Regions from separate parts of the Vibrio atlanticus genome, predicted to be linked through region 2. Evidence: riboswitches for the same ligand, from Rfam matches in the RefSeq annotation. Region 2 holds a riboswitch; the other holds the start of a gene.
What was found. A riboswitch is a leader RNA that binds a small molecule or an ion and turns the genes downstream of it on or off. The one in region 2 is predicted to bind lysine.
Positions count from the first base shown of each region.

Region 1: linked by a shared signal. The riboswitch ahead of OCV30_RS10135 (Na+/H+ antiporter NhaC family protein) and the one ahead of lysC (lysine-sensitive aspartokinase 3) in region 2 are both predicted to bind lysine.

Region 1 covers NZ_AP025460.1:2,280,302-2,285,644, forward strand. The annotation lists gene hisD (histidinol dehydrogenase) at 1-568, opposite strand, end outside; gene hisG (ATP phosphoribosyltransferase) at 568-1,464, opposite strand; His leader region at 1,518-1,653, opposite strand; gene OCV30_RS10135 (Na+/H+ antiporter NhaC family protein) at 1,843-3,435, opposite strand; lysine riboswitch at 3,548-3,725, opposite strand; gene OCV30_RS10140 (H-NS family histone-like protein) at 4,103-4,513, shown strand; gene OCV30_RS10145 (IS4 family transposase) at 4,657-5,343, opposite strand, start outside.
Region 2 covers NZ_AP025460.1:369,116-374,458, forward strand. The annotation lists gene metH (methionine synthase) at 1-1,895, shown strand, start outside; gene lysC (lysine-sensitive aspartokinase 3) at 2,011-3,378, opposite strand; lysine riboswitch at 3,488-3,665, opposite strand; gene OCV30_RS01895 (pyridoxal-phosphate-dependent aminotransferase family protein) at 3,842-4,981, shown strand; gene OCV30_RS01900 (PglL family O-oligosaccharyltransferase) at 5,086-5,343, opposite strand, start outside.

The sequences.
Region 1 (5,343 bases), 1.6 Mb from region 2:
CAACAGCTTGAGCACCACCTACATTGTAAACCTCATCGATTTTACAAAGATTAGCGACATACAAGATTTCATCCGCGATTGGCGGAGGTGAACAAAGCACAACCTTGCGGCAACCCGCGATTTGAGCGGGTACACCTAACATAAGAACCGTTGACGGAAGTGGCGCGCTGCCACCCGGAATATAAAGGCCAACAGTATTAATAGCGCGTGTCACTTGCTCACACACAACGCCTGGCTGTGTTTCAACCTTAATTGGCTGCGGCTTCTGAGCTTCGTGAAACTTAGCAATATTGCTATAAGCTTGCTCTAACGCTTGCTTCATTTCTGGTGTTAAACGAGCACATGCCTCTTCAATCTCAGTCGAGCTGACTCGAATGGATTCTGGAGTCACACGATCGAACTTTTCAGTCAGTTCTTTAAGTGCGGCATCGCCTTCATTTCGTACTTTTGCAATAACATCAGAAACAGTCGCTGTGATGTTTGCACCTTCAGTAATAGCTGGACGCTCTAGTACCGAGTCTTGCTGTGATTCACTTAAAGATTGCCAAACAACGGTTCTCATCGTCACTACCCCATCATTTTTTCGATTGGTAATACTAGAATCGAGCTTGCACCCAACTCTTTCAGCTGTTCCATAGTTTCCCAGAACAAGTTCTCGGTACTTACAAGGTGAACGGCAACTTTGTCTTTGTCTGTTGATAGTGGAAGAACAGTAGGATCTTCAGCGCCAGGCAATAATGCTTTGATTTGCTCTAGCTGAGATGTAGGCGCGTGAAGCATGATGTACTTCGACTCTTTTGCTTGTTGAACACCTTGCATACGAGTCAGTAGTTTTTCAATCAGAGCTGTTTTGTCTGCATCGAACTCACCAACACGCTGAATCAATGTTGCTTTAGATTGGAAGATAGCTTCTGCTTCTTTTAGGCCATTCGCTTCTAGCGTCGCACCTGTAGAAACTAGATCGGCAATAGCGTCTGCTAGGCCTGCGCGAGGCGCAACTTCAACCGAACCCGTTAGCATACAAGCGCTGAATTCAACACCCTGCTCGTCCATGTAGGCTTTCAGTAGTTGTGGGTAAGTTGTCGCAATACGTTTACCCGCTAGATCTTGTGGGCCGTTGTATTCTTCGTCTTTGTTAATCGCGATAGAAAGACGGCAACCACCGAAGTCTAAACGACGTAGTGTGCGAAACTCTGATGGCTCTTTTAAAGCAACACGGTCTAGGCGAACTTCTTCTAGTTCATTTTCACCGATGAAACCAAGGTCAACCACACCATCCATGATAAGACCTGGGATGTCGTCATCACGAACTAATAACAAGTCGATTGGCATATTTAGTGAATGAACAACTAAGCGCTCACCCATGATGTTAAATTTAACACCACATTTTTTAAGTAGATCTTGGCACTCTTTACTTAAGCGACCTTTCTTTTGAATTGCGATTCTTAGGCGTTGTGTCTGCATTGCTGTATCCCTGTGCAAATATTTGAATTTATTGATTATTTAAAAGTGCTAAAACTAAAAAACCCTCGGAAGACTTTGTCGTCCCGAGGGTTTAAATCTAAATTCTTTGACTTAACCTCCGGGAGAATTCTTGCTCCCGGGTATACGTAAATCTCCCCGAAAGACTAGATAGGGTGATGATGGTGATGAATGTTCATTACTAATTTACGCATACTTATCAGCTCTTAGGTTGTTTACTGTCTTGTCTCCACACTAACTAAGCTGACACCCTTTTTCAACCATTTATTCGAACTTTTTTCACGAAATTTAAAATTAAATTAACGAACACAAAAAAAGGGAGGCAAACGCCTCCCTTCTCATTATTCAATCAAATGATGACTAGCTTTTACACGTTGCTATCTTGCAACGAGAGAAATAAGCCAATGCAAAACATACCGCAACAAACGTTAGAGACGCTGCGCCAAATGCAATGCCAGTTGATGATGTCATTCCTAGGGTGATGAAACCAATACACGATACGAACGCCACAGACAGCGCATAAGGGAGCTGAGTCGATACGTGATCAATGTGGTTACAACGCGCACCTGTAGAAGACAGAATCGTTGTATCTGAGATTGGAGAACAGTGGTCACCAAATACAGAACCCGCAAGAACCGCACTTAGCATAGGAAGAATTAGCGCGATGTCAGAGGCTGCAGCCATGTCACCCGCAATCGGTAACATGATACCGAACGTACCCCAAGATGTACCTGTCGAGAACGCCATTAGGCCAGCAAGAAGGAACAAGATAACCGGTAGCCAGTGGTAATCGATGTTACCTGTTGCTAGAGAGGATAGGTACGAACCTGTTTTCATGTCGCCAATAACAGAACCAATCGTCCATGCAAATACAAGGATAAGGATAGCGCCAAACATTGAGCTTGCACCAATCCACATTGTTCTTGTGATATCAGCCATAGGTAGTTTCTGTTTGAATACCGTTGCTAGCGCAACGAGTAAACCAATCACACCACCGTAAACCAGAGACTTACCTACATCTGTATTTTCAAATGCACCAAGTAAGTTGAATGCTTGACCATCAGCAGTAAGCGCTTGGCCACCGGTGTAAAGCATTGCTGCAACCGTCGCGACGATTAACGCTACGATTGGCATAACGAGATCAGAAACAGAACCGTTTTCGCTCTCTTGAATATCTAGCTCTTCGTTTAGATCGTGCGCTTGCTTTTGATCATTATCGCCTTCAAAACCGCGACCTTGAGAGGCTTCGATCTCATGCTCGCGCATTTTGCCAACATCTAAACCAAACCACGCAACAGCAAACACCATTAATAGTGCGAACACTGCGTAGAAGTTCATTGGGATAAGGCGAACGTAAGCACCCAGTGCAGAATACTCTGTCACACCGTGTGTCACTAAGATGCCACCAATGATAGTGATGATGTAAGCACCCCAGCTAGAAGCCGGCATGATCACACACATAGGAGCAGCAGTTGAATCTAGAATATAAGCTAGCTTAGCGCGAGATACGTAGAAGCGGTCAGTTACAGGGCGAGAGATGGCACCTACCGCTAAGCTGTTGAAGTAATCATCAACAAAGATGAATACACCTAAAAAGGCAGCAAGTAGTTTTGAACCACGTTTGCTCTTAACACGAGACTGCGCCCACTCAGCGAATGCGCGAGTACCGCCAGACAGTGTTAATAATGCCGTTGTCATTCCAAGGATAATTAGGAAAGCAACGATACTCATGTTCCAAGTGTTAATACCACCATCTTCGATGAAAACACCAGATACTTTAGTAAAGACGTAGCTAGCTGCGTTACCTACCGAGTAGTCAGCAAGTAGAATCGCACCCATGACGATACCGACACCCAAGGAAACTAATACACGGCGGGTAACAATAGCAAGAGTCAAGGCAACCAAGGGAGGAAGCAGCGATAAAGGCGATGTTGCAAAATCTATTAAATTCATGATCTTCAAAAACCAGTTTTTTATTTGGCTAGAGATCTACTGCAGATAAACTTGATACGGCTTATCAAGCTCATGTTGAACTAAGCGAAAGGGAAGTGAACACTTCACCCAACCCTACAGTAGCGCTCCATAGTTTAAAATTAAGACTATGGCAGTGTTGTACCTATTGAGCACAACCCCAGCAAATTGCTTAGATATACAATTTACTTCGGCAATTACACCTTTCATTCCCGTTCATTGGCATCACCCCAACGAAAACTACTCTTTATAATTGCACCTCTACGTGCGGTAACATTATTAACCGTGTAAACCAGAGTTTAACAACAGATTAACCAAAGCACCGCATCAGGTAGCCGCAATTGTACCCATCAAGAGCAACAATGCAACATATCATTCCGAGAAAAATAGCTTTTTGTTAATGAAGTAATCAATAGAAGAATAGTCAACTTTTACGGATTACTCCACTTAACACATATCAGATATCACCTGTTTTTTTTAAGATATTCTTAATAGTTATTATAAGTTCATTAGAGGTCTATCTTTTCATCTTAAAGCACTCGTCTCATTTTTTTATTTAAATAACTAATAGAAGAAATACTATTTGTTTTATTCTTAGCCTCTGTTTATTATTAGGAGGATTATTTAGTTTACCTTGATGGGAAATATCATGTCTGAATTAACAAAAACTCTATTAAATATCCGTAGCCTTCGTGCGTTCTCACGTGAATTAACTCTTGAGCAACTTGAAGAAGCGCTAGACAAGCTGACTATTGTTGTACAAGAACGTCAAGAGTCTGAAGCTGAAGAACGCGCAGCAAAAGCAGAGCAAGAAGCTAAGCTTTCTGCTATCGCAGAACAAATTGCAAAAGACGGAATCGATGTTGCCGATCTTATTGCTGCACTTTCTGGTGAAGCAAAATCTAAAACAACAAAATCTAAACGTGCTCCTCGCCCTGCGAAATACAAATACGTAGACGCGAATGGCGACGAAAAAACTTGGACAGGTCAAGGCCGTACGCCTTCAGCTATCCAAGAACAACTAGATGCTGGTAAATCTCTAGAAGAGTTTGCTCTTTAAGGCATCGAGTTTGCTAAGTGAATAATCAATAACTCACTAAGCAATAGAATTAATATTTAAGTCGACTAAAGTATTATTTACGGCTTCAATATATTCAGAAACAAAAAAGGCTCCTTTCGGCTGTCTCTTGATCACAAGTCTGGTTAATCAAGAGACTTAGCGAGTTCATACCCTTCAAGGATGGTTTGTAACCTAAGCCATCCTTGCCATAACGTCTTTATAGAAGCGCGACCTGTTCGCTTGGTATTCTTCCAACCACCTAACCGAGCAATACCGTTGTAAGCCCATGATATATTAGGCGCTTCTTTCGGTAGTTTTTTGCTCTCCAACTTGAGCCACATTAACTTCCACGCTTTGCCTTTTAATACCTGCTCACAACTGCTCTTAGATAACTCGTCTGATTCATTCATAAACCTCAACTGGAGTAACCGAGTCGCGATAAAAGCCAAAACGACGCTGAGCCTTTCTAAGTTATCCTTACTTTGCATTCTCAGTTGCTCAACTTCAGTCCCTTCACTTTTCCAGACTTTATGAAAATCTTCTATTAGCCAGCGCCGCTCATAATAACTGACGATTTTGAGTGCCTCTTCCTTGCTCGTTATCGGCTCTGAAGTCAGTAAGTGCCATGCGAGCTTATTACCACTCTCTCCTTGTTCTATACATCCCACGTAGTAAAGCGGAATGTTATCGAACTCTTTCTTGTTAGCAGGAGACTTGAGTGTCACGGGGGCATATTTGATATCTAAATGAGCCTTGCGAGCTTTACGACCGCCTTTTTGCGGTATTTCGAGCACTTTCTCTCCGGCTGATAACAGGGTAGAGGCATAGCT
Region 2 (5,343 bases):
TGGGCATCGTAAATGCTGGGCAATTAGAGATTTACGATAATGTCCCTGAGGATTTACGTGAAGCCGTTGAAGATGTGGTTCTAAACCGCCGAGATGATTCCACTGAGCGCTTGCTAGATATCGCAACTGAATATCTAGAGCGTGCAGTTGGAAAAGTTGAAGATAAATCTGCTTTAGAGTGGCGTACCTGGCCAGTAGAAAAACGCTTAGAGCATTCCTTAGTGAAAGGTATTACCGACTTTATTGTTGAAGATACCGAAGAAGCTCGTGTTAATGCCTCTCGCCCTATCGAGGTGATAGAAGGCCCATTAATGGATGGTATGAATGTGGTTGGTGACCTCTTTGGTGAAGGTAAGATGTTCCTTCCTCAAGTGGTGAAATCTGCACGTGTTATGAAGCAAGCGGTAGCCCATCTAGAGCCATTTATCAATGCAACCAAAGACGTAGGTGCAACTAACGGAAAAATCTTACTTGCGACCGTAAAAGGCGATGTTCACGATATTGGAAAAAATATTGTGGGCGTTGTCTTGCAGTGTAATAACTACGAAATTATCGATTTAGGCGTGATGGTTTCATGTGAAAAAATCCTTAAGGTCGCTAAGGAAGAAAACGTCGATATCATTGGCCTTTCGGGTTTGATCACTCCTTCCCTGGATGAGATGGTGCATGTTGCGAAAGAAATGGAAAGGCAAGGCTTTAAACTGCCTCTTCTGATCGGTGGAGCAACCACATCTAAAGCGCATACAGCCGTTAAGATTGAACAGAACTACTCTGAGCCTGTGGTCTACGTAAACAATGCTTCACGTGCGGTGGGTGTGTGTACCTCTCTACTATCTAACGAACTGAAACCTGCATTTGTTGAGAAGTTGAATATTGATTACGATCGCGTTCGCGATCAGCATAATCGTAAGAAGCCTCGTACTAAACCGGTCACTCTTGAAAGAGCACGTGCTAATAAAGTAGCTATCGATTGGGATGCTTACACGCCACCGGCACCCGCTAAACCGGGAGTTCACATCTTTAATGATTTTGATGTGGCAACTTTGCGTCAGTACATCGACTGGACTCCATTCTTTATGACATGGTCATTGGTCGGTAAATACCCTGCAATTCTTGATCATGAAGAAGTGGGCGAGGAAGCGAAACGCTTATTCAAAGATGCCAACGATTTATTGGATCGAGTACAGAAAGAGAAATTACTTGAAGCTCGTGGGATGTGTGCGATGTTCCCTGCTAACAGCGTTGGCGATGATATCGAAGTGTATACCGATGAATCTCGTACTGAAGTGTTAAAGGTTTTACACAACCTTCGTCAGCAAACCGAGAAGCCAAAAGGTTTTAACTACTGTTTGTCTGATTACATTGCGCCGAAAGATAGCGGTAAAGCGGACTGGATTGGTGGCTTTGCGGTGACTGGTGGTATCGGCGAGCGTGAGCTTGCTGATGAATACAAAGCCAACGGTGATGACTACAACGCGATTATGATTCAGGCGGTTGCTGACCGATTGGCTGAAGCGTTCGCTGAATACCTGCATAAAGAAGTGAGAAAGGACATTTGGGGCTACTCGCCGGATGAGGATCTGTCTAATGACGATTTGATTCGTGAGAAGTACCAAGGTATTCGTCCAGCTCCAGGTTACCCTGCTTGCCCAGAACATACAGAAAAAGGAACGTTGTGGGAGTTGATGGACGTTGAAAAAGCGATCGACATGTCACTAACCACGAGCTACGCGATGTGGCCTGGTGCTTCAGTGTCTGGTATGTATTTTTCACATCCTGATGCCCGATACTTTGCGATTGCACAGATTCAACAGGATCAAGTGGATAGCTATGCCGACCGTAAAGGTTGGGATATGTTGGAAGCTGAGAAGTGGTTAGGCCCAAACATTAACTAGTTTGAATCTATAACGAGCTTTGATTCGTAACGTAAAAAAGAGAAAGGGTTGCTTAATAGCAACCCTTTTTGTATCTGTAATTTAGTTATTTATCTGTCGATGATAAACGGACTATCTACTCAAATAACTCTTGATGAAGTTTTTGAATCGCCAGCTTAGACACAGATTCATCTAGCAAGAAGCATAGGTTGTGTGGGCTTGCTCCGTAACAAATCATACGTAGGTTGAAATCTTCTAGAGTGCCGAATACCTGCTTTGCATAGCCTTTGCTTTCGCTCATGTTGTTACCAATAAGAGCAACAAGGCATAGGTCGTGCTCAATATCTACGGAACACAACTCTTCAAGCTCAAGGCGAGCGGCTTCAGGTAACTCAGGAGCACCACCTGAGGTATCGGTTTGATCGAGAGTAAGTGAGACACTGATCTCTGAGGTGGTGATAAGATCGACTGAGATCTTATGTTTAGCCAGGATCTCGAATACCTTTGCCAAAAAACCATAGGCATGGAACATGTTAGCGCTGCGTAGCGTAACCATGGTTTGGTTGCAGCGTAGGGCAAGCGCTCTGAACAGAGGAGAGCTTTCAACTTGTTGACGAATCCATGTTCCACCAAGCTCTGGTGCTTTTGATGAGCCGACAAAAACAGGGATTTGATGGCGTAGTGCAGGAACCAGAGTTGAAGGGTGTAATATTTTCGCGCCAAAGTTTGCCATCTCAGATGCCTCACTGAAGCTGATCTCTGGGATAGGAGATGCTTTCGATGCGATGCGTGGATCTGTGGTGTAGATGCCTGGAACATCAGTCCAAATTTCTAAGCCAATCGCTTGTACCGACTCCGCAATCAGTGCAGCTGAATAATCACTGCCGCCACGACCTAACGTTGTGGTGTTACCTTCGCTGTCGGCACCGATAAAACCTTGGGTAACGACAACTTGTTCTTCGCAAAGTGGAATCAGTTTCTGCTGTGCAAGGGCTGCAATATCTTCCAGTTGTGGTTCTGCTTTACCGAAATCATCATTGGTGCGCATCACTTCTCTGATATCAAAACGAGTCGCTGGTGTATCACGTTCGCGAATGATTTGAGCGAGGATATGTGTCGACATCAGTTCGCCACATGCCACTAGGTGATCAGTGAGTTTGGTACTGGCTTGGAATGATGCGGCTTCTGCAGCGCTCGCAATATCATCCAGAATACAGTGCACATCTTTTTCAATGCTAATTGGGTCTGCTAGCTGAGCAAGAATCGTATTATGAATGTCGGTTAACTGTGTGACTAGTTCTTGGCGACGAGTTTTATCTTGAACACCATTCGCGAGTTCAACAAGCAGGTTAGTCACGCCAGAGCATGCGCTACTCACGACCAGTTTCGTATTTGAGTTGTTTTCAATAATGGCAGCACAACGGCTCATTGCTTCAAAGTTGGCAACACTTGTTCCACCAAACTTAGCGACATTAAAAGAACCAGCTACATTAGATGCACTCACGATATATCTCCCACGATTTCCTAAAATAAAATTACTGTTGGGTAATCCAACGTCCGATGTTTTTCGAAGAGAGTTTTAGAGCAAAAAAGAGAGGAATTATTAGAATAGTAACCTCAGAAGCTCTTCACCATATAGAAATGGCGACAGTTAACGGGATTCAGCCCGCTCAACCGATAATAAAGGTCCTGCATCCTTTTATTATCTCGGCACTGCTCCCCATGAATGTTTTGTATTGGAAATGCGGTTCCACAAAACACCTGCCTGGGCAGTGCTCCTCTTCTGCTAGATAGCCATTTCATTGAACGTGTTTGCGCAAATAATGTCAATCCGTAACGTGAGATAATTGAAAAATAATTTTAACAATTATGTGACACTGGTTTGACCTCAATACTTATGGCTAATTGCTGAGGTAATCAATTTGCTTTAGGGTGGACTGATCACAACATTAACGTAAGGGATGTACATGTCTAATTTAACACTCACTGCTGCTATCGATAGCTTTTATCCGCCACACCGAACGTTAATGGGGCCGGGGCCTTCAGACATTTCTCCTCAAGTTTTACAGGCATTAAGCCGTCCAACCATTGGTCACCTCGACCCGCTATTTATTGCGATGATGGATGAGCTTAAACAACTTCTTAAGTATGCATTCCAAACAGAGAATGAATTTACGATTGCTGTCTCTGCTCCAGGCAGTGCGGGCATGGAAACCTGTTTTGTTAATTTGATTGAGCCTGGTGAAAAGGTCATTGTTTGTCGTAACGGTGTTTTTGGTGAGCGTATGCGCGAGAATGTTGTTCGCTGTGGTGGTGAAGCCATCCTTGTTGATGACGAGTGGGGTAAGCCCGTTTCAGTTGAAAAGGTAGAAAAGGCATTGGCTGAAAACCCCGATGCTGTTGCTGTCGCATTTGTGCATGCCGAGACGTCTACTGGCGCGTTATCGGATGCTCAAGCTATTTCCGCAGTCGCTCGCCAGTTTGATGCATTGTCGATTGTGGATGCGGTGACATCATTAGGTGGTGTGCCATTGTTGGTTGATGAATGGCAACTCGATGCGGTTTATTCAGGCAGTCAGAAGTGTCTGTCTTGTGTACCTGGTTTATCTCCCGTGACGTTCTCTCAACGTGCTGTCGATAAAATGAAAGCACGTCAAGCTCCCGTACAAAGCTGGTTCTTGGATCAGAGCTTGGTATTAGGTTATTGGAGTGGAGAAGGTAAGCGTAGCTATCACCACACTGCGCCTGTGAACAGCCTATATGCTCTGCATGAGTCGTTGGTTTTATTGAAAAATGAAGGCCTGGATAATGCGTGGTCACGTCACCATGCGATGCACCAAGAGCTTAAAGAAGGCGTAGAAGCACTAGGATTAAAGTTTGTGGTTGATGAAGAGAGTCGCCTACCTCAATTGAATGCGCTTTACTTCCCTGAAGGGATTGATGAAGCCAAAATAAGAACGCAGCTGTTAGAAGAATATAATCTTGAAATCGGTGCAGGCCTTGGCTCTTTAGCTGGGAAGGCTTGGCGTATTGGTTTAATGGGTTATGGCGCTCGAAAAGAGAATGTAGCCTTATGCTTAAAAGCGTTGCAAGACGCTCTAAAATAGTAGCTATAAGCTGAAGTTCAAAAGAAAAGCGCACGAGAGATCGTGCGCTTTTTTGTGCCTAACCGAAAGGTCAGAAATGGTGCTTTAGTTCCGAGATCTAAACATCACTCAGCAGACGACAGGTTATCTTCTTCTTGTGATACTCTTTTATACTGAATCTTGGAAAAGTCTCGATTTGGGAACAAGAAGCTCGCTTCACTGCGAATTTGTTCTGCCTTGCTGTGATCGCCTAATCCTTGATACGCGAGAATCAGGTTGCTGTAGAAAGCAGGCCTTGGCTTACTCTTTATGATCTCTAACGACCAATCTATATAAGGCTGGATCAGGCTAGGATCGGCTTTGTAGAGGCCGATATTTAGATA